Regions from separate parts of the Mesorhizobium sp. M1328 genome, predicted to be linked through region 2. Evidence: predicted binding sites of a transcription regulator. Region 2 holds the regulator's gene; each other region holds the start of a gene.
The links. Region 2 encodes PhoB, which activates phosphate uptake and scavenging genes when phosphate is short. Its sites were predicted from a motif close to TGTCATNNANCTGTCAT; they were not measured.

Region 1 (7,697 bases), on a different contig from region 2:
AAAAGTATCGAAATGCCTAGCTCTCCGCCAGTCCATTACAGGAGACTAGCCATGAAAAGCCTCTTCACACCGATACTTCTCGCCATCGTCGGCATCGCGACTGCGCCGGCAGTTCAGGCCGCTGAACTCTGGCGCGCCGGCGGCCTCGAGCAACCTGAATCGGCGCTGTTCGACGCCGCCGGCCAGCGCGTTATCGTCTCGAATATCGTCGGTAATCCCAGCGAAGCCGACGGCAACGGCTATCTGTCGATCCTGTCGATGGACGGCAAGCTACTCACGCAACACTGGACCGACGGCATGGACGCGCCCAAGGGCATGTCGATTGCCGGCGGCAAACTCTACGTCGCCGACCTCACCCATGTGCGCGTCGTCGATCTCGCTAGCGGCAAGCTAGCGTCGACGATCGACGTGCCGAACGCCGTCTTCCTCAACGACATGACCGCTGATGCATCCGGCAAGATCTACGTCACCGATATGCTTGCGGATACGATCTATCGCATCGACGGCGACCGGCCGGAACTGTTCGTCAAGGATGCTTCGCTCGCTTCGCCGAATGGCATCTTCGCCGATGGCGGTCGGCTGATCGTCGCTTCCTGGGGCAAGGGCATCAAGCCCGACTTCAGCACCGCGGAGCCGGGCGGCCTGCTCTCGGTCGATCTTGCTACCAAGGCCGTTTCGCCACTGCCCGGCGCGGAAAAGTTTGCCAACCTCGATGGCGTCGTTGCCATCGGCGGCAGCATCTACGCCACCGCGTATATGACCGGCACGCTCTACCGCTACAAAGCCGGCGGCACGCCGCAAGTGGTTGCGACGTTCAAGCCGGGCAGCGCCGACATCGGCACCGACGGCAGGTCGACAATCTTCGTGCCGCTGATGAATGACGGCGAAGTCGCAGCGTTGGGCCTCGACTAAGCCGGCAACTGCCAGCTCAGACGGCGGGCGCGGCTTTCTTCAGCTGCGCCCGCGCATCCGTGATCGAGGCGGCATAAGTCACCAGCGGCCGCTTGACGCCGTGGTTGATCAGCATGCGGCGTGTCTGCGGTGAAGCGCCTGATATAATGAAGCGAACGCCGGCGCGGCTCGCCTTGTGGGCCGCGCCCTCGATGACATTGGCCGCCGTCGAATCGAAGAACGGCACCGCCGAACAGTCGAGGATGAAGTTCTTGCGCTGGTCGGCGATGCGGTCCAGCACGGTGCCGACGGTCGAGGCGGCGCCGAAGAAAAAGGCGCCCGATATCCGGTAGACAACGGTGTCGGCATCGCTCGCCTCGCTGGAATCATAGGCGCTGGCGCGGTCGGCGACGTCTTCCTGCACCAAGGATTGATGGTCCGCCTCCACCGCGATGCTTTTGGCCATGCGGTCGATGAACAGGATCGAGCCCAGCGCAAAACCGACGACGATGCCTTCGGTCAGGTCGCGGAAGATGACGATCAGGAACGTCGCCATCAGCACCAGCGCATCGCCGCGCGAGGCGCGCAGCAACGTGGCGAAGGCCTGTTTCTCGAACATGTTCCAGCACACCACCGCCAGCACGCCGGCAAGTGCTGCAAGCGGGATATAGCTGGCCAGCGGTGCTGCCACCAGCATCAGGGCAAGCAGGATGGCCGAGTGCATCATGCCTGAAACCGGTCCATGCGCGCCGGCCCGCACATTGGTCGCGGTGCGGGCAATGGTTCCGGTAGTGCAGATGCCGCCGAACAGAGCGGAGGCGACATTGGCGAAGCCTTGCGCCACCAACTCGCAATTGGAGCGATGCCGCCTTCCGGTCATGCCGTCGGCGACGACGGCCGACAGCAGCGATTCGATCGCCCCGAGCAGCGCAAAGGCGATGGCGTCCGGCAGCACGTCGATTATCCTGTCGAGGCTAAGCGGCGGGAAGGCCGGCCATTGCAGGCTGCGCGGGATGCCGCCGAAACGCGTGCCGATCGTCTCGGCCGGCATGGCGAGCAATGCAACGACGAGGGATGCCAGTCCGATGGCAATCAGCATGGCCGGCCACTTCGGCCGAAACCGCTTCAACATCGCAATGGTGATGATGGTCAGTGCCGCCACCGCGGTTGCGGCGAGGTTGATCGTTCCGGCCGCCTCGCCGATGGCCATCAGCTTCGGCACCAGCGGCCCCGGTTCCTTGCCGGCGAGCTTCAGCCCGAACAGTTCGACGATCTGGCCGGAGAAGATGATGACGGCGATGCCGGCGGTGAAGCCGACGGTCACTGGATAGGGGATGAACTTGATGTAGGTGCCAAGCCTGAGATAGCCGATGGCAAGCAGGAACAGGCCGGCCATCATCGTCGCCAGCAGCAAGCCGTCGACGCCAACCCGCGCCACTGTCGCAGCCACCAGCACAATGAAGGCGCCGGCCGGGCCGCCGATCTGGAAACGGCTGCCGCCAAGCGCCGAGACCAGGAAGCCGCCGATGATCGAGGTGTAGAGCCCGCGTTCCGGCGTCACGCCTGAAGCAATGGCAATTGCCATCGACAGCGGCAGCGCTACGATGGCGACAGTCAGCCCGGCAATGGCATCGGCCTTGAAGTGCGCGAGCGTATAGCCCTCGCGCAGCACCGTCACCAGCTTCGGCGTGAACAGTTCGGAAAATGTCGGGCGTGCCGGTTGATGCGCTGCCCGCCGGGTCTGATCCATCGAGTGCCTTCCCCATGAAACCAAGGAGGCGGCGGGATCGTCGGCAGGACTGTCGGCGGTCGCCGTCGCGACTTGGAGCGGCGTGCGTCCAAATGGGCGCACAGATACGCTCCAACACTTTTGAACGGCGCATCGGACTATCCGAAAATCGAATTTGATTTTCGGCGATGCGGCAGTACCATCAGCCCTGCGGGTTCTGCGGCGTGACAGGCTTGAGGCGAACGCCCCTGCCGCCACGCTCGCTCGCCTGGTTCTCGCCGATCAGCTCGACCCCGGCCTCTTCAAGGGCCTGGATGACCTTCATCAGCGTATCGACCACGCCCCGGACCACGCCGTCGCTCGCTTCCATGCGCTGAATGGTTGGAAGCGAAACCCCGGCGCGCTCGGCGAGCGTCTTCTGATCGATGCCGGCCAGCGCCCTCGCGGCACGCATCTGCGCGGCAGTGATCATCGGCCAAAACCCCCGTCTGAATCTGCGGTATCACGTATAATACCTTCATTATGATGGTTCAAGCATCATCTTGCATATGTGAAACATGCAGCACTCTTTGCCAGCCGATGCGCTAGCATGCTACGGCATCGTTTGGCGGGACATCCATTGCGATCCCGATTTCACAGGCGACGACTCAAAAAGGATGAGCAGGTGAAGATATTCAAAGCGTTGGCGACCTCGACAGCCTTGCTGTCGATGGTTTTCCTGCTGGCAGGCTGCGGCCATGGCCTGATCAACAGGCTGATTTGACCGCAAATCGACTGACATGAGTCAGGTGCCGCCGGCCCGCCCGAGCCGTCGCTGCAGGAACCGGGCCGCAAGCCAGCACAGCATCGCCCAGGCAAAGCCGGCGCACCAGCCGGCCAATACGTCGGACGGCCAGTGGACGCCGAGATAGATGCGGCTGATGCCGACCACCACCGTCGTCAGCACCGCCAGCCCGAGCACATAGATCTTCGTTGTCCGCCCGGGCAAAAACCGCGCCGCCATGCTGCCCAGCGTCAAATATGTCACCGCCGACAGCATGGCGTGGCCGCTCGGAAACGAAAGCGATGCCACGTCGGCGAGATGCGAGACCAGATCGGGGCGCGGCCGGTCTATATCGAACTTGAGCACGCTTGACAGGACCTGGCCACCCGCTACCGCGACGAACATGAGAAGCGCCGCGCCTGGCCTGCGTATGAGGAGCAGATAGACGATCATTGCCGCGGTAATCAGGACCAACACGCTGGCGCTGCCGAGGCTGGTGATGTCGCGCATCGCTCCTTCCAGCCACGCCGGTCCGATCGGATTGTCGGGCTGGCCGGCCTTGCGGAAGGCGAGCAGGATTTCGGTATCGAAGGCATGCGGCGTGGTGGCCCGCGCCATCTCCATCAGCTCCTCGAACCCCCACAGCCCGCCGGCAATGATCAGCCCGGCCAGCAGAACCGGGAACTCCAGCCAGTTGCGCAGTCTGCTTGCGGTCTTCTTCATCGGCCCGATCGCAGTTACAGCCTTTGCAGATAGGGCCCGAGCGTGATCAGCGCCACAGCTGCGATGGCAAGCACAATGCCGGTCGCCTGCAAGGCATTGACGCGCTCGCCGAAGAAGACCAGCGCCACCACATTCACCGACACCAGCTGGATCACCGCTGACAGGCTGAACGACACCGACATGCCGAATTCACGGATCAGCCTCAGCATGATCAGATTGCCGAGCGAATAGAGCGCCAACGTCAGCACGATCTTGCCGAGGCTCGGCGCCAGCCCCCACTGTTTGGCAGCCATCGCCGCCAGCAGGAAGATCACCGTCGAAACGCAGAGCTGCCCAAGTCCCCAGAAACTCACTTTTTGTTCCTCCCGATGCGGTCCTACGCCCACCGCAGCTCTTGTTTCCGAAGCGCCGGTCGCGGTCAAGCGGGGCCGATGCTGGATACAAAATCGCAGTGGTAATTAGCCGGCATGTCATCAAACTGTGACCTGCCGGCGATACCGGACTGGCCAGGCAACACGCTCCAGCAATCCATCCAGCCAGAGGCATGCCCCTATGACCGAACATCGCTCCCCTGACGCCCATTTCCGCACCAGCCTGCTCGAGGAAAACGACGGGCCAGGAGCCAATCCCACCGACAACCGCACCATGGGTGAAATCATCGCCGCGCGGTTCTCGCGCCGCGGCTTCCTCAAGGGCTCGCTTGCCGTCTCGGCCATAGCCGCTACCGTCAGCCCGCTGGCGCTGATCACCGCCGACAACGCCCGCGCCGCCGAAGGCTCCGCCTTCGCTTTCGACGAGCTCGAGGCCGGCATCGACGACAAGCATCACGTCGCACCCGGCTATGACGCCGATGTGCTGCTGCGCTGGGGCGATCCGCTGTTCGCCGATTCGCCGGAATTCGATCCGACAAAACAGTCGGCGGAGGCCCAGGCCAGACAATTCGGCTACAACAACGACTATGTCGGCTATATCCCGATCGACGGCTCGGCCGAGCACGGCCTGCTGGTGGTCAACCACGAATACACCAATCCGCACCTGATGTTTTCGGGCCTCGTCACCATCGTCGACGGCAAAGCCAAGCAGGCGCCTCTCAGCAAGGAACAAGTCGACGTCGAGATGACCGCGCATGGCGGCACCATTGTCGAGATCCGCAAGATATCAGGCAAATGGCAGGTCGTTCGCGACGGCAAGCTCAACCGCCGCATCACCTCCAACACCGAGATCGAGCTCTCCGGCCCCGTCGCCGGCCACGACCGCGTCAAGACCAGCGCCGACCCGAGCGGCACCAAAGTCATCGGCACTGTCAACAACTGCGCCGGCGGCGTCACGCCATGGGGCACCTATGTCATGGCCGAGGAGAACATCCACGGCTATTTCTCGGGCGAGCTGCCGCAGAGCCATAAGGAAGCCGCCAATTACAAGCGCCTCGGCATTCCCGAAGGTGCCTATGAATGGGCAGCGCATTACGACCGTTTCGACATCGGCAAGGAGCCAAACGAGCCGAACCGCTTCGGCTGGATCGTCGAGGTCGACGTTCAGGATCCGACTTCGGTGCCGAGGAAGCGCACCGCGATGGGCCGCTTCAAGCATGAGGGCGCCGAGTCGATCGTCGCCAAGGATGGCCGTGTCGTCTTCTATCTCGGCGACGATGAGCGCTTCGACTACGTCTATAAGTTCGTCACCACAGGCAAATTCAATCCGGACGACCGCGCTGGAAACAAGGATTTGCTCGACGATGGCACCTTGCATGTCGGCAAGTTTGCCGAGGACGGTTCGGTCGAATGGTTGCCGATCGTCTTCGGCCAAGGGCCGCTGACGGCGGAGAACGGCTTTGCCAGCCAGGCCGACGTGCTGATCGAAACGCGCCGCGCCGCCGACCTGCTCGGCGCCACCAAGATGGACCGTCCGGAAGACATCCAGCCCAATGCCGCCAACGGCAAGGTCTATGTCATGCTGACCAACAATTCGAAGCGCAAGGCCGATCAGGTCGACGCCGCCAACCCGCGTGCCGAAAATGCCTTTGGCCACATCATCGAGATCGTCGAGGACGGCGGCGATTTCACTGCCACCAAGGGCAAGTGGGAGGTGCTCTTGAAATGCGGTGATCCCTCGGTTGCCGCTGTCGGCGCCACCTTCTCGACCGCAACCACGGCCAATGGCTGGTTCGGCATGCCGGACAATTGCGCGGTCGATTCGGCCGGCCGCCTCTGGGTTGCTACCGACGGCCAGGGCCCGAAGGCCACTGGCCGCACCGACGGTCTGTGGGCGGTCGACACGGAAGGGCCGGCAAGGGCCACATCAAAGCTGTTCTTCCGTGTGCCGATAGGCGCCGAAATGTGCGGCCCGTTGTTTGCGCCGGACGACCAGACCGCCTTCGTTGCCGTCCAGCATCCGGGCGACGGCGGCGAGGACTGGGAGGCTTTCGGCCGTCCATCCTATTATGAGGATTTGTCGACCCGCTGGCCCGACTTCAAGCCGGACATCCCGGTGCGCCCGGCGGTCGTTGCCATCACCAGGCAAGGTGGCGGCAAGATCGCGGTCTGACGCGCAGCCAGGTCTTGCAGTCTCAAGGAAGGATTTCGGCGATACGAAATCCTTCCTTTCCTGATACACGCATCCATGCTGCCCATCATGCGCCGACGAATTATTCGGTGCGCTGAACCACGGCCACATTCATTGTGCTTCGCAACCTGAAGCCAATGGACTTGTATAGTCCTATGGCCGTGGCGTTGCTGGCATAGGCGTGGAGATAGGGAACTTCGCCGCGCGCCACTATCCGGTTTGCCACGAACAGGGACAGCAGCTTGCCCAGGCCGCCGCCCCGAAATTCCGGATGTGAGCATACCCCGCTGAGTTCGGTATAGCCGGGTTGCTTCATGCGCTCGCCGGCCATCGCCGCAAGCCTGCCCTCGATTTTCACACCCCAAAAATCGCCCAGGCTCAAGGCTTCGAGCGTGAATGGGCCAGGCTTGGTGAGCAATGCCAGGGCGAGCATCTCAGCGGCATCGTCTCGCGTCAGACGTTGCACGCGTTTGTCAGACACGGTTTGCAACGGCTGCTCGGCAATCATCTGAACCCCGGCTGCGGTCGAAGTCGCGGAAAGCCCCGCGGGCAGATCAATGGCGTCCGACTGAAGCAGAATGACACTCTCGCCTGGGGGAACAAGCTTTCCGAGCGCCTGCAAGTTATCCGCGTCGTCCGCCCCGGTGGCGGCGAAAGGGACGATTGACGGCCGGTATCGCATGGCGAGGTTGTCACCCTCCGCGAAGGCCCGATGTCGCGTCTGAAGCGCGCTCCAGATAGGGCGGTCAAGCAGGTGCCTCATTGTACCGCATCCTTCGGTTTTTTTACTCGATGGTCGAGGGGAGCCGCGGCGAGGCCGTCCTCGATGGCAGCCAGCTGATCAAGAAGAGGCCCCGAAAGATCCGCGCACAAATCCGCGACGGCGTTCTCGATGCGCGGCCAGACCTCGCGCTTTGCGATATCGACCAGCCGCCGGCCGTCCCGAGTAAGCGAGACAATCCTGCGCCGCTGGTCATCGGTCGACGGACTGACCTCGAGCAGTCCCAATTCGGCCAGAAGCGAGACGCT
Region 2 (7,697 bases):
ATGCTTGTTCTTCCTCCCTATAGATCCTGCTTGAGCATGATCTTGTCCGAAAGCCGGTTTCCACCTTGCGGGATCATGCTCAGACCCGTTTGCGATAGACGGTATCGAGCCACACCGCGACCACCAGCACGGCGCCGACAACAATGCTCTGCAGCGGCGAATCGATGCCGAGTAGCACCATGCCGGATTGCAGCGACTGCATCAAAAGCGCGCCGAGCATGGCGCCGAGCACGGTGCCGGAGCCGCCGGCGAGCGACGTGCCGCCGATCACCGCCGCCGCGATAACCAGGAGCTCGTCCAGCGTGCCCAGCGCATTGGTCGACGAGTTCTGCCTGGCTGACGAGATCGCTGCGGCGATCGTCGCCAGCACGCCCATGATCATGAACACCTTCATGGTCACCCAGCGCGTGTTGATACCGGCAAGGTTGGCTGCTTCCGGATTGCCGCCGATGGCGAAGACATAGCGGCCGAAACGGGTACGCTTGGCGATGAAGGTCATGATCAGCCCTACGGCTACAGCCATCAGCACGGGTATGGCGATGCCATGGGCGATGAACAACCCGCCTTCGGGAACGGTTATATTGTTGGCCGCCGCATATCTGTTCACGATGCCGACCGGCCAAGGATAGGAATTGGCGAGCCATATGGCGCCCATGATGACAAGGCAAGTGACGGCCCCGAGGAACGTCTCGGCCCAGATCGGGCGTAACGGGAAGCGGAACCGCTTGCGCTGCACCCGCCCGTTGAGCAGCATGAACACAACCGCAAGGCATGCGACAATTCCGACGATCCAGCTCCATCGCGCGCCGATCGAACCCGCCGGTCCGCCGCCCATCAGCTGGAAAGTGGCATCAAGCGGCGCAATCGTCTGCCCACTGGCGACCCACCATGCGGCACCCCGCCAGACCAGAAGGCCGCCCAGCGTCACGATGAAGGCCGGCACCTCGAGATAAGCGATGATGTATCCCTGGAACGCTCCGATCAGAAGGCCAAGCGCCAGGCCGATGGCCAGCGCCACGATCCAGATCCAGGGGTTGCCTAATTGCAGACCGACCATTCGCACCAGGAAATGCACCTGCGCAAAGCCCATGACCACGCCGATCAGGCCTTCGGCGGAGCCGACCGACAGGTCGATATTGCGCATGACGATAACCAGCACCATTCCGGCGGCCATTATGGCCACGGCGGAAGTCTGCACCGACAGGTTCCAGAGATTGCGTGGCGTCAGGAAGGTCCGGCTGTCGAACTCGAACGGATTGACGCCGAGCCGTACGCTAGAAACGACATGCAGGCCGACCCAGATGACCAGCAGCGCGCCGACCATGCCGAGCATGCGCGTGTCGAGTTCGGTTGCCTTGAGAAATCGGGCAACGATGCCGAGCTCGGATTCCCGCGCCCGGTCTGCGGTCGAGCTGTCGACCGGCGTGTTGGAAGTCGTGTCGGTCATTATGTTTCTCCCGCCGGGTTGCCGTCTGCCGCGGATGCCGGAAGCAGCCTAGAAGTTATCCGCCGGAAGCGGAAAAACAACTCTTGTTGAAAAAACGCCGCGGCGAGCGGCCGCGGCGTTCGGACTTCTCGGAAACGTCGGGTCAGTTGCAGACCGCAACAGTGCCCGCCGCCACACCCGCGCAGACCTCTTCTTTCTTGATCCAGCCGGCATCGATGACGACGTTGAGGTTATCTTTGGTGATGGCGACCGGGGTCAGGAACAGGGATTTTACGGTGTTGCCGCCGGGCGTGGTGAAATCCTTCACGCCGGCAATGTCGGTCATCTGCTTGCCGTCGGCCAGTTGCGAGGCGATCTCGGCGGCGTTCTTGCCGAGCTCGCGCGCATCCTTCCACACCGACACGGTCTGCGTGCCGAGCGCGATGCGGTTCAGCGCGGCGTGGTCGCCGTCCTGGCCCGAAACCGGAACAGATCCGGCCAGCCCTTGCGCCGTCAATGCGGCGACGACGCCGCCGGCAGTACCGTCATTGGCCGCGACCACTGCATCGACCTTGTTGTCGTTCGCGGTCAGGAACTGTTCCATGTTCTTCTGGGCGTTGGCCGGCAGCCAGCCGTCGGTATAGGCCTCGCCGACATTCTTGATCTTGCCGCTGTCTATTGCGTCCTTCAGTACTTCCATCGAACCGGCAAACAGGAAATCGGCATTCGGATCGGCGCCCGAGCCCTTGATGAAGACGTAGTTGCCTTCCGGTTTCACCTTGAACACTTCGCGGGCCTGCATGCGGCCGACTTCCTTGTTGTCGAAGGTCAGGTAGAAGACGTCCTTGTTCTCGATCAGCCGGTCGTAGCCGACAACCGGAATACCTTCGTCCAGCGCCTTTTGCACGGCCGGCCCGATGGCCGAGGCGTCCTGCGCCAGGATGATCAGTGCGTTTGCGCCCTGCGAGATCAGGCTCTCGACGTCGGTGAGCTGCTTGCCGGGGTTGGACTGTGCGTCGGCGGAAATATACTTCTCGCCGGCGGCCTCGATGGCCGCCTTCATTGCGGCCTCGTCGGTCTTCCAGCGCTCTTCCTGGAAGTTCGACCAGGAAACGCCGATGACCTTGTCTTTAGCCTGCGCCACCGACGCCAGCGCCAGCGTCATGGCGACACCCGCCAGAATGGCGGTCGTGAATTTCTTCATCATATCCTCCCTGCGCCGCGTACGGCGTGACCATTGGCCCAAAGACCAGCTTAGAGGCCCCTAATTTTTTCGAGCCTCGAAAAAATACTGGCCCGATCTCCGGCTGCTGTCAACATCGATTCTGATGGATTTTGATGAGTCTGAGAGTTTTTTCGAGCGTCGGAATAAACGATGACAGCGCCACCTGCATCTGACACTATTTGCCTGCATCCGACACTATTTGTCGGACATTACCGACGGCTTCCGGTTCATGAGCGGCCGCGGCAACCGGGAGGAAAGCAAAACGATGTCGGTCGGAATCCGCCATGACGATTTGCGCCGGCGCAACCGGGCGATGGTGATCTCGGCAGTCCGCCGGGTTGGCCAGCCATCGCGTACGGAGATCGCCGCAGCCACCGGCCTCAGCCATTCGACCATATCGGCGATCTCCTCCGACCTGATACGGGAAGGCATCCTCGCCGAGAGCAAGGCAAGCGAGCCCGTTTCGTTGAAACGCGGTCGTCCGCAGGTCGGCCTCGCCCTCAACCCGGAAGCGGCGGCGGTGCTGACCGTGGTGTTGTCGCTCAACTTCCTGTCGGCCGCCATCATCGACTATGCGGGACACGTCGTAGCCGAGGAACAGCGCCGGCTGGACACGCTGACCATGCCGCGCGACGAGCTGATCCGCGAATGCATGGCCGTCGTCCGGCGCCGGCTGGAGGATCCAGACCTTGACGTCCGCAGTGTCGCCCGCATCGCCCTGGCGATTCAGGGCATTACCGACTCCCCTGCACGCGCCATGCTGTGGTCGCCGATCACGCCGCAGACGGACATCGCCTTTGCCGATATGCTGGAAGATCAATTCGGCATCCCGGCCACGGTGGAGAACGACTGCAATATGATGGCGGTGGCTTTGCGCTGGCGCGATCCGGATCGCTATCGCGACGACTTCATCGCCATCCTGCTTTCGCACGGCATCGGCATGGGGCTGGTGTTGAAGGGCGAGCTGTTCACCGGCACGCATTCCTCCGGCGGCGAGTTTGGCCACATGATCCATCGTCCGGGCGGCGCGCTCTGCCGATGCGGGCGGCGCGGCTGCATCGAGGCCTATGCCGGCAACTACGCCATCTGGCGCAACGCCAGGCAGATGAGCGAAGACAGCGAACCCATCGCCGACGTCAGCGACGCCGACATGCGCGCGCTGGCGGCCCGGGCGCGCGAGAAGGATGGGCCGGAACGCGAGGCCTACCGCAAGGCCGGCGAGGCGCTGGGTTTCGGTCTCGGCTCGCTGTTCGCGCTGATCGATCCGGCACCGGTCGCGATGGTCGGCGCCAGTGCCGCCGCCTTCGATCTGATCGAGCCGGCCTTGCGCCAGGCCATCGCCCAGACCGCCGGCGGCCAGCATTCGGGTTCGATCTCCTTCGATACCGAGCCGAACGAATTGCCGCTGATCCGCGAAGGCTGTGCGATGCGGGCGTTAAGCTTCGTCGACCAGGAGATTTTCGCGCCGGGCGCGCAAATGAGGCCCCGCGTCAGAAAGAACGTGGCCTGACCCGGCGGATCAATCTTCCCTGATCGCGTAGCCGGCACCGCGGATGGTGCGGATGACATCAGGCATGCGGCCGTTGTTGACGGCTTTGCGCAGCCGGCCGACATGCACGTCGACGGTGCGTTCGTCGATATAGATCGTCTCGCCCCAGACATTATCGAGCAACTGGCTGCGCGAGAAGACGCGGCCCGGATGCCGCATCATGAACTCGAGCAACCGGAATTCGGTCGGCCCGAGCCTGATTTCGCTCTTCTTGCGATAGACCCTGTGCGATTCGCGATCGAGCACGATGTCGCCGACCTTCAGCACGCTTGACAACACTTCCGGCTTGGCGCGCCGCAGCAGCGCCTTGACCCTGGCCATGAATTCCGGTGTCGAAAATGGTTTGACCAGATAGTCGTCGGCGCCGGTCGAAAGACCGCGCACCCGGTCGCTCTCCTCGCCGCGCGCGGTCAGCATGATGATCGGCAGCCGCTCGGTTTCGGGGCGCACCCGCAACCGGCGGCAGAGCTCGATGCCGGAAACCGCTGGTATCATCCAGTCGAGCACCAGAAGATCGGGCACATTCTCCTGCAAACGGATCTCGGCTTCGTCGCCGCGTGTCACCACCTCGACCTGGTAGCCTTCGGATTCGAGATTGTAGCGGAGCAGCACACCCAACGGCTCCTCGTCCTCCACCACCATTATGCGTGGTGCGATCATCGGCTGGGCACCCCCATTATGTCACCGGCGCGGACATTGTCGTTTCGTCCTGCTTCGGACGATTGACCGGCAATTGCTCGCCGGTCAGCACATAATACGCATTTTCGGCGATGTTGGTGACATGGTCGCCGATCCGCTCCAGATTCTTGGCGCAGAACAGCAGATGCGTGCAAGCGGTGATGTTGCGCGGATCTTCCATCATGTAGGTCAACAGCTCGCGGAACACGGACGTGTATTTGACGTCGATGCGCTCGTCTGCGGCACGCAGCTTGGCCAACGCGGCCGCATCGCCTGCGGCATATTCCTCAATGACGCCCTGCACCTGGATGAGCACCAGCTGCGCCATCGCGTCGATGGAATGCGACAGGTCGCGCGGCGTGACGCTGAGGCCGACCGCACTCACACGCTTGGCGATGTTCTTGGCAAGGTCGCCGATGCGTTCGAGGTCGCCGGCCATACGGATCGCTCCGACGACATGGCGAAGATCGTGGGCCATCGGCTGGCGTTTGGCGATCAGGGTGATGGCGCGATCGTCCAGTTCGCGTTGACGCGCATCCATGATGGCGTCGTCGGAAACGACGCGTTGCGCCAGCACGTTGTCGGAATTCAACAGGGCCTTGGTCGCCCCGCCGACCATCGAACCGGCGAGGTCGGCCATGTCGCGGATCAGCTTGCTGATCTGCTCGAGATCCTCGTCGAAAGAAGCGACTGTGTGTTCGCCCATGGTCCTGTCCTCATATGCATGATCGGAACGGCTCAGCCGAAGCGGCCGGTGATGTAGTCCTGCGTGCGCTTCTCGCGGGGCGACGTGAAGATCTTCTCGGTCCGGTCGAACTCGACCAGCTCACCCAGATACATGAAGGCGGTCTGGCGCGACACGCGCGCCGCCTGCTGCATGTTGTGAGTGACGATGACGATCGTGTAGTCGGCTTGCAATTCGTCGATCAGTTCCTCGATCTTGGCCGTCGACAACGGGTCGAGCGCCGAAGCCGGTTCGTCGAGCAGAATGACTTCCGGCTTCACGGCCACGGTGCGGGCGATACAGAGCCGCTGCTGCTGGCCGCCGGACAGGCTCAAGCCACTGGCGTTGAGCTTGTCCTTGACCTCGCTCCACAGCGCGGCGCGCTTCAACGCCTGTTCGACGCGGCCGTCCATCTCGGACTTGCCGAGATTCTCGTAGAGCCTGACGCCGAAGGCGATGTTCTCGTAGATCGACATCGGGAACGGCGTCGGCTTCTGGAACACCATGCCGATCTTGGTGCGCAGCAGATTGAGATCCTGCGACCGGTCGAGAATATTCTTGCCGTCGAGCAGCACCTGGCCCTCGGCTGTCTGTTTCGGGTAGAGCTCATAGATGCGGTTGAACACACGCAGCAGCGTCGATTTCCCGCAGCCCGAAGGCCCAATGAAGGCCGTGACACTGCGCTCGGGCAGCGACAGGCTAATGTCCTTCAGCGCCTTGCTCTGGCCGTAGTAGAAGTTGAGGTTCTTGACCTCGATCTTCGTCTTCTCGGCGACCGTTTCGGTCATCGTCATGTCCGGGGACAACATCTGTGTCATCTGTCCTCTCTGCGTCCGGTAAGGCTGCGGGCGAGGATGCTCAAGCCCAGAACCGTCAGGGTGATTATGAGTGCGCCGGTCCACGCCAGCTGCTGCCATTCCTCGTAAGGGCTGAGAGCGAACTGGAAGATGGTCACCGGCAGGCTGGCCATCGGCGCGTTGATATTGCTGCTCCAGAACTGGTTGTTGAGCGCGGTGAAGAGCAGCGGCGCCGTCTCGCCGGAAATGCGTGCTATCGCCAGCAATATACCGGTGACGATGCCGGACAATGCGGCGCGATAGGCGACCGAACGGATCACCACCCAGCGCGGCGCGCCGATCGCGGCACCGGCTTCACGCAACGCGTTCGGTACCAGGTTGAGCATGTCTTCAGTGGTGCGCACGACCACCGGAATGACCAGGATGGCAAGCGCCACGGCGCCGGCAATGGCCGAGAAATGTCCCATTGGCCGCACCATCAGCTCATAGACGAACAAGCCGATGATGATCGACGGCGCCGACAACAGGATGTCGTTGATGAAGCGGACGACGGTGGTGATGCGCGAAAAGCGTCCATACTCGGCCATGTAGGTTCCCGCCAGCACGCCGATCGGCGTGCCGACGACAACGGCGATGATCGTCATCAGCAGGCTGCCCGCGATGGCATTGAGCAGGCCGCCGGCCTCGCCGGGTGGTGGCGTCATCTCGGTGAAGACCGCGAGCGAAAGCCCGGCCGTACCCTTATAGACCAGCGCGCCGAGGATGAGCGCCAGCCAGGCAAGCCCGATGCCGGCGGCGACGACGCAAAGCGCCATCATCACCGAATTCCTGGCTTTGCGGCGGCTGTGGAGCGATGAGGATGTCGACATCGGTCAGGCTCCCGTACGGGCGTCGATCCGCATCAGCATATAGCGGGCGGCGGCAAGGATCAGGAAGGTGATGACGAACAGGATCAGGCCGAGCGAAACCAGCGAGGAGGTGTAGAGGTCGCCGTCGGCCTCCGTGAATTCATTGGCGATGGTCGCCGAGATCGTCGTGCCCGGCGCGAACAGAGAGGCACTGATGCGGTGCGCGTTGCCGATGACGAAGGTCACCGCCATGGTCTCGCCGAGCGCCCGGCCGAGGCCAAGCATGACGCCGCCCATGATGCCGATGCGGGTATAGGGAATGACCACGCGCCGGGTCACTTCCCAAGTCGTGCAACCGATGCCGTAGGCCGATTCCTTGAGCACCGCCGGCACTGTATCGAAGACGTCCTTGGTGATCGAGGTGATGAAGGGCAACACCATGATGGCGAG
Region 3 (7,697 bases), on a different contig from region 2:
GGCTTGGCCGGTACGCCGCCGACAATGGTGTAGGGGGCCACATCCTTCGAGACGACCGCCCCGGCACCGACCGCCGCGCCATCGCCGACGGTGACGCCGGGCAGGATGGTCGAGCCGTGACCGAGCCAGGTGTCGTGGCCGATGGTGACGCGTTTGGCGCGGCGCTGAGCGAAGAATTCGCTCTCGTGCTCGGCGTCGTCCCAATAGTCGGAGGCGCGATAGGTGAAATGGTGTAGCGTCGGCCGCCAGGTCGGATGATTGGTGGCATTGATGCGCACGCTAGCGGCGATGTTGGCGAATTTGCCAATCGTCGCGCACCAGACGGCGCAGTCCTGCATCATGTAGGAATAGTCGCCGAGAATGCTCTCGGAGACCCGGCTGCGTTCGGCGATCTCGGTCCAGCGGCCAAGCGTCGAGCTCTCGATCTCCGCCGTCTCGTGGACCAGCGGCGCCTCCGACAATTTCCTCGTCATGCCGCGATTTTCCCCGCGGCGAAGGCGGTCACGTCGATGATGCGATCGGCCACAGCCTCGCGCACGTCGTGATCGTGGAAGATGCCGAGCAAAGCGACGCCCGCCGCCTTCTTCGCGGCGATCAGGGAAATCACCACGTCGCGGTTCCTGGCATCGAGCGAGGCGGTCGGCTCGTCGAGCAGCAGGATCGGGTGCTCGGTGATGAAGCCGCGCGCGATGTTGACGCGCTGCTGTTCGCCCCCGGAGAACGTCGCCGGCGGCAGCGCCCAGAGCTTCTCCGGCAGGTTCAACTGCGCCAGCAAGGCGCGCGCCTTACCGCGCGCTACTTCGCGCTCTTCGCCGCGCTCGACCAGCGGTTCGGCCACGACATCGAGCGCCGAGACGCGCGGTACAGTGCGCAGGAACTGGCTGACATAACCGATCGTGAGCCGGCGCACAGCTAGCACGGTGCGCGGGCTGGCCGAAGCCAGGTCAATCAGCCCGTCCTCGTGCTGGACGATGATCTGGCCTGCGTCGACGGCATAATTGCCGTAGAGCATTTTCAGGATCGAGCTCTTGCCGGCGCCGGACGGGCCGCCGAGCACGGAGCATTCGCCGGCCCTGATCGCGAACGAGACACCGGCGACCACCGGCAGTTTGATGCCGTCGCGCAGATGCATGGTGAAGCTCTTGGCGACATCGGAGACAACGAGCGGGGTCGGCATCAGAAGGTTCTCCAATCGTCGTTCGTTTGCGGGCCAGCACCCCCCTCTGCCTTGCCAGGCATCTCCCCCTCAAGGGGGGAGATCGGCAGCCTTTTCGTTGCGCCTGTTCTGCAACGTTGAAGAGTGGCGAAACCGAGAGCGACAGCCAATCTCCCCCCTTGAGGGGGAGATGGCCGGCAGGCCAGAGGGGGGTACGGCGGAGCAATCATCTTCAGACCTGTAGAATCGAGGAAACAAGCAATTGCGTGTAGGGCGCGCGCGGATCGTCGAGGACGCGGTCGGTGAGGCCGCTTTCGACGACGCGGCCGTCCTTCATCACCATCATGCGCTGCGACAACAGCCGCGCCACCGCGAGGTCGTGGGTGACGACGATGGCTGCCAGGCCAAGGTCGGTGACCAGCCCGCGCAACAGATCGAGCAGGCGCGCCTGCACCGAGACGTCGAGGCCGCCGGTCGGCTCGTCCATGAACACCAGCCGTGGGCCGGTAACGAGGTTGCGGGCGATCTGCAGGCGCTGGCGCATGCCGCCGGAAAAGGCGCGCGGCTCGTCGTCGATGCGGTCTTCGTCGATCTCGACACGCGACAACCAGTCGACCGCCGTCGCACGGATTCTGCCATAGTGACGGTCGCCGACCGCCATCAGCCGCTCGCCGACATTGGCGCCGGCCGACACCGTCATGCGCAGCCCGTCGGCGGGGTTCTGATGGACAAAGCCCCAATCGGTGCGCATCAGGAAGCGGCGTTCGGCCTCGCTCATGCGATAGAGTTCGCGGAACTGGCCGTCGCGCATCCGATAGCTGGCGGCGCCTGAAGAGGGCAGCAGCCGCGTCGACAGGCAGTTGAGCAGCGTCGTCTTGCCGGAACCGGATTCGCCGACCACCGCCAGCACCTCGCCCGGCCACAAATCGAAGGTGACGTTTTCACAGCCGACGCGCGAGCCGTAGAATTTGGACAGCGCCGAGACGCGCAGCAGCGGTTCGTCGGTCATTGCGCCGGCTCCGTTTTTTCCAGGGCAAGAGGGGTTTCAGGCGCAAGGTGGCCGCGATGGCCTTGTTCGCGCCGCTTCTCGCAATGATCGGTATCGGAGCAGACGAACATGTGGCCGCCATGGTCGTCGAGGATGACCTCGTCGAGATAAACGTTCTCGGCCCCGCACAGTGCGCAGGGCTGGTCGAAGGTCTGTACCTCGAACGGATGATCCTCGAAGTCGAGACTGACCACATCGGTGAAGGGCGGCAGTGCATAGATGCGCTTTTCGCGGCCGGCGCCGAACAATTGCAAAGCCGGCGAACGGTGCATCTTCGGATTGTCGAACTTCGGTGTCGGCGAGGGATCCATCACATAGCGGCCCTCGACCTTGACCGGATAGGCATAGGTCGTGGCGATGCGGCCGTGCCTGGCGATATCCTCGTAGAGTTTTACATGCATCAGACCATACTCCTCCAGCGCATGCATTTTGCGCGTCTCCGTCTCGCGTGGCTCGAGGAAGCGCAGCGGTTCGGGGATCGGCACCTGGTAGACCAGCACCTGACCGGCCGCCAAAGGGTGTTCGGGGATACGGTGGCGGGTCTGGATGACGGTCGCCTTGGCCGTCTCGGTGGTGACGGCGACATTGGCGACCTTCTTGAAGAAGGCGCGGATCGAAACCGCATTGGTGGTGTCGTCGGCGCCCTGGTCGATGACCTTGAGCACATCATCCGGGCCGATGATCGAAGCGGTGACCTGGACGCCGCCGGTGCCCCAGCCATAGGGCATCGGCATTTCGCGCGAGGCGAACGGCACCTGATAGCCAGGAATGGCGATGCCCTTGAGGATGGCGCGGCGGATCATCCGCTTGGTCTGCTCGTCGAGATAGGCGAAGTTGTAGGTGGCTATATCCGCTGGTTGTGCACTCATTCCGCTGCCTCCCTCTTCTCTTCGCCCTTGCCGGCGTTTTCGCGGGCATCATGCTCGGCGCGCATGCGGCGCACGAGGTCGAGCTCGGCCTGGAAGTCGACATAGTGCGGCAGCTTCAGATGCTCGACGAAGCCGGTCGCCTGGACATTGTCGGAATGCGAGATGACGAACTCCTCGTCCTGCGCGGCGGAGACGACGTCCTCGCCGAGTTCCGAGGCGCGTAGAGCGCGGTCACATAGCGCCATGGCCATCGCCTTGCGCTCGCTCTGGCCGAAGACGAGGCCGTAGCCGCGGGTGAATTGCGGCGGCGCCTTGGCCGAGCCCTTGAACTGGTTGACCATCTGGCATTCGGTGACGCGGATGCTGCCGAGCGGCACGGCAAAGGGCAGTTCCGGCACGTCCAGTTCCAGTTCGACCTCGCCGATGCGAACCTCGCCGACGAAGGGATGGTTGCGCGCGTAGCCGCGCTGGGTGGAATAGCCGAGCGCCAGCAGAAACCCCTCGTCGCCGCGCGACAACGCCTGCAGGCGGATGTCACGCGCCATCGGGAATTCGAGCGGCTCGCGGGTGATGTCGCCGGGGACATGATCCCCAGGCATGTCGCCGTCGGGCTCGATCAGGCCTTCGCGGGCGAGGATGGCCGAGACGCGCGGCATCGCCTCCGCTTCGCCTGCACGCTGTTCCGGTTCGGCGACATCGCCGCCGGCGGCAAGCTCGGGATCGAGCAGCCGGTGGGTGTAGTCGAAGGTCGGGCCGAGCAGCTGGCCGCCGGGCAGGTCCTTGTAGGTCGCCGACACGCGCCGCTCGACCAGCATCGTGCCGGTGTCGATCGCCCTGGTGTAGCCGAAACGCGGCAGCGTGGTGCGATAGGCGCGAACCAGGAAGATCGCCTCGATCATGTCGCCGCGCGCCTGGACGATGGCGAGTGCCGCCAGTTCGCGATCATAAAGCGAACCTTCGCTTATCACTCGGTCGACGCCGAGCGCCAGCTGCTCGACGATCTGGTCGAGCCGAAGTGCGGGCACCGAACGATCGCCGCGCCGGCGGTCGGCGAGCAGTTTGTGAGCATTGCGAATGGCCGCTTCGCCACCCTTTACCGCGACGTACATGCTACGCCTCCATGATCTTGATGCGCGTCGTACGCGGCAGGCAGGCAATTGCGTCGGTGGTGGCGAGGATGACGTCGACGCCACGCGGAAAGCGCTGGTTGTTCTGCTTCCATTGCTCGACGAAATGACGCGGCATTTGCGCCGGCGCGATCGTCGCCGTCGTCTCGATGCCGGGGCCTTCGAGCAGCAGCGGAGCGCCGGAGACGAGATCGCCGACCTCGAGGATCAGCGTCGTGGAGCGATCGGGATAATCCTGGGTGCCTTGCGAAAAGCCGTCGAGCGCCATCATCTCGGCCGGCGTGGCGATCAGCGCGAAATGCGCGTCGGCCGGGGTGTTGGCCCGCGGCGCGCCGGTATGGAAGCCAAGCCAGGATTTCATCGCCGCCGACCCCTGCAAAACCAGGTCGAGCCAGAGCGGCGTGTCGTTGTCGCACAGCGCCAGCGCAATGGCGCCGGCGGTGACCGATAGCGGCGCCGGCGGCTGGGCGAGGGCCGGCAGCGGCTGCACGCTGCCCGGGCGCACCATCGCGTCCATGACGACACGGAATACGGTCTGGGCGTTGAACACCGGGTCGGCAAAGCCGCCTTCGATCGATTGCACAGCAGCGTCCATCAGTCTTCTCCGCGCACCATGGTGAAGAAATCGACCTTGGTCGCCGCCGTCTCGGCGCGGCGCTGGTCACGCGCCTTGGCCAGTGCCGCTTGCAAGGGCGCGACGATCCTGGTCTCGACCTCGTTGCGGTAGGCAGGATCCTGCCAGAGCGCGTCGGCGATTGCCGCCAGCCTTGCCTTCTGCTTGTCGCGGCCGAGCGCATAGCAGTGGCCGACATGGCCGGACGCAAGCCGCACCGTGGCGCGGGTGACCGTCGCCTCGCCAACATTGAAGGGCGCGCCGCCGCCGCCAATGCTGCCACGCACGGTAACCAAGCCGGTTTCGGGGCCACGCAGAAGTTCCGCCTCAGAAGGCAGGCCGGCTTCGTCCCAGAGGCGGACGATATCGTCGCCGGCCGATTGGGCCAGCGTCGCCATCAAGGCCTTGCGCTCGGCCTGCTCTCGCACTTCCCGTCCTCGCATGGCCGGTGCTCCTCGTCTGCGTTCATTTGTCTATTGATATAGACAATTATACAAATTATATCTATTTTCTAATGCGTGTCCATGACGAGTGCATGACACGAGGAAAATGTCTGGGGCAAAAAGATCGGGGGCGGAAATGATCGGGCAGCCCAGCAGCATCGAGCGGCGCAGCGGTGTCGCGCTGTGGCGGCAGATCGCCGACCAGATCCTGCATTCGATCGCCGTCGGCGATTTTCCCGAGAATGCCGCGCTGCCGCCCGAGATCGCGTTGGCCGAACGCTATGGCGTCAACCGCCATACGGTGCGCAGCGCCATCGCAGCGCTGGTGCAGGAGGGTGTGCTCAGGGCGGAGCAGGGGCGCGGCACCTTCGTGCTTTCGCGCAGGCGGCTGTCCTATCCGATCGGCGCGCGCACCCGCTTTTCGGAGGGATTGCAAGGACAGGCGTCCGAGCGGCATATCACCTTGCTCGCGTCATCGGTCGAGCCGGCCAACCGTCGTGTCGCAGAGGGCTTAGGCCTTGCGAAGGGGGCCGATGTGATACGCCTGGAAACGCGCGGCGAAGCCGATGGAATGCCGGTGTCCCGCGCTGCCGGCTGGTTCGATGCCAGGCGCTTTGCCGGCATCGATGCCGCCATGGCGGAAACCGGTTCGATCACGGCATCGCTGGCACGTTTCGGCATCGACGACTATCTCCGGCAATCGACAGTGCTGTCGGCGCGCCATGCGGATGCCGCCGACCTTGCCGACCTCGAGCTGCAGCCCGGCGCCATCGTGCTGGTGACGGTCGCCGTCAACGTCACGCCCGACGGTCAGCCGATACAGTTTTCGGAGTCGCGCTTCCCGGCCGAGCGGATCGAGCTCAAACTGTCGGCGCTCTGAGATGCGCCAGCCCTGGCATCATCCGACCTGAATGACAGCCTTGATCAGGCCGGACTTCTCATGCGCCCAGCGGGCGAGGTCACGCGGCGTCTCGCCAAGCGTGGTGCGGTGGGTGACCAGCTTTGCCAGCGGCACCGCGCCGTTGCGGATCGAGGCGGCGACATGGTCGAAATCGGCACGCAGGGCGTTGCGGCTGCCGATCAGCATCATCTCGCGCTTGTGGAATTCGGGATCGGAAAAGGCGATGTCGTCCTTGACGACGCTGACCAGGACCAGCGCCCCGCCATGCGCGACATGGGCGAAGGCCGACTGCACCGACCGGGTGCTGCCGGTGGCGTCGAAGACCACATCGAAGCCGTCGCCGCCGGTTGCTTCCCGCACCAGGTCGGCAGCGGTGCCTCGCGAGCCGTCGAGGGTCGCGAAGCCGAGTTCGCTTTCGGCGAAACCCAGCCTCTCCGCACTCATGTCGAGCAGCGTCACGTCGAGCCCGGCGATGCGGGCGAACAGCGCCGTGCCGAGCCCGATCGGGCCGGCGCCGATGACCAGCGTGCGCGCACCTGGATCAACCAGCGAGCGCCGCACGGCATGGGCGCCGATCGCCAGGAATTCGACGGCGGCGGCATCGGCCAGCGACAGGCCGTTTGCCGGATAAAGATTTTGCGCCGGCACCAGGAGCTGCTCGCACATGGCGCCGTCGCGGTGGACGCCGAGCACCTCGATCCTGACGCAGCAATTGGGCTTGCCTTGCCGGCAGGCGATGCATTTGCCGCAGGCGAGATAGGGATTGACGATCACCGCTTCGCCGACGGCGAGATCGACGTCCTCGCCAACCTCGATCACGGTGCCGGAAACCTCGTGGCCCATGATGCGGGGATAGGCGAGGAACGGGTGCTTGCCTTCGAAGATGTGATAGTCGGTGCCGCAGATGCCGACATGGCTGACGGCGACCAGCGCCCAGCCGGCGGGCGGCGCGCCAGGCGCCGGGCGATCTTCGAGGACAAGTTCGCCGGGCGAGCGGCAGACGACGGCTTTCATGCTTCAATCCAGTCGGTTCATGGCACCGCCGGCTCTGCTGTCGCGAGGCCGGCTGTTGGGAGGCGATCTATTTGCCGCGGCGGCGCAGCCCGTCGAAATAGACTATGACGATGATCAGCACGCCGGTGATGATGCGCTGCCAGAAGGCGTTGACGTTAAGCAGATTGGCGCCGTTGTTGATGGTGGCAAGGATGAAGGCGCCGAGCAGCGGCCCGTGCACGGAGCCGACAGCGCCGAACAACGAGGTGCCGCCGATCACCGAGGAGGCGATCGCCTGCAATTCCCAGCCCTCGGCCTGCGTCGGATTGCCGATGCCGATGCGCGAGGCAAGCAGCACGCCGACGAAGGCCGCGCACAGCCCGGACAGCGTGTAGGCCATGTAGATGGTGCGCTGGACGTTGACGCCCGACAGACGCGACGCCTCGGCGTTGGAGCCGACCGAGAACAGATAGCGGCCCCAGCGGCTGTGGTGCAGGAAGATGTAGGCCGGGATGCCGACCAGGATCACCATCCAGAACAGATTGGG

Region 1: a site for PhoB is predicted at 4,575-4,591, ahead of NKH23_RS02185 (PhoX family protein). Genes of this name have one in related genera too.
Region 3: a site for PhoB is predicted at 5,338-5,354, ahead of phnF (phosphonate metabolism transcriptional regulator PhnF). Genes of this name have one in related genera too.

The regions. Positions count from the first base shown of each region.
Region 1 is NZ_JAMYLO010000001.1:445,168-452,864, reverse strand. Features, by position in the region: gene NKH23_RS02210 (SMP-30/gluconolactonase/LRE family protein) at 52-912, shown strand; gene NKH23_RS02205 (SulP family inorganic anion transporter) at 929-2,641, opposite strand; gene NKH23_RS02200 (helix-turn-helix domain-containing protein) at 2,823-3,092, opposite strand; gene NKH23_RS02195 (phosphatase PAP2 family protein) at 3,405-4,106, opposite strand; gene NKH23_RS02190 (hypothetical protein) at 4,121-4,459, opposite strand; gene NKH23_RS02185 (PhoX family protein) at 4,659-6,650, shown strand; gene NKH23_RS02180 (GNAT family N-acetyltransferase) at 6,751-7,431, opposite strand; gene NKH23_RS02175 (MarR family winged helix-turn-helix transcriptional regulator) at 7,428-7,697, opposite strand, start outside.
Region 2 is NZ_JAMYLO010000013.1:133,980-141,676, reverse strand. Features, by position in the region: gene NKH23_RS22075 (ATP-binding cassette domain-containing protein) at 1-2, opposite strand, end outside; gene NKH23_RS22070 (sugar ABC transporter permease) at 80-1,447, opposite strand; gene xylF (D-xylose ABC transporter substrate-binding protein) at 1,590-2,630, opposite strand; gene NKH23_RS22060 (ROK family protein) at 2,917-4,161, shown strand; gene phoB (phosphate regulon transcriptional regulator PhoB) at 4,171-4,860, opposite strand; gene phoU (phosphate signaling complex protein PhoU) at 4,877-5,584, opposite strand; gene pstB (phosphate ABC transporter ATP-binding protein PstB) at 5,617-6,420, opposite strand; gene pstA (phosphate ABC transporter permease PstA) at 6,417-7,268, opposite strand; gene pstC (phosphate ABC transporter permease subunit PstC) at 7,272-7,697, opposite strand, start outside.
Region 3 is NZ_JAMYLO010000002.1:82,372-90,068, forward strand. Features, by position in the region: gene NKH23_RS04940 (DapH/DapD/GlmU-related protein) at 1-473, opposite strand, end outside; gene phnL (phosphonate C-P lyase system protein PhnL) at 470-1,177, opposite strand; gene phnK (phosphonate C-P lyase system protein PhnK) at 1,389-2,165, opposite strand; gene NKH23_RS04955 (alpha-D-ribose 1-methylphosphonate 5-phosphate C-P-lyase PhnJ) at 2,162-3,073, opposite strand; gene NKH23_RS04960 (carbon-phosphorus lyase complex subunit) at 3,070-4,182, opposite strand; gene phnH (phosphonate C-P lyase system protein PhnH) at 4,184-4,795, opposite strand; gene phnG (phosphonate C-P lyase system protein PhnG) at 4,795-5,256, opposite strand; gene phnF (phosphonate metabolism transcriptional regulator PhnF) at 5,393-6,136, shown strand; gene NKH23_RS04980 (zinc-binding alcohol dehydrogenase family protein) at 6,155-7,171, opposite strand; gene NKH23_RS04985 (ABC transporter permease) at 7,239-7,697, opposite strand, start outside.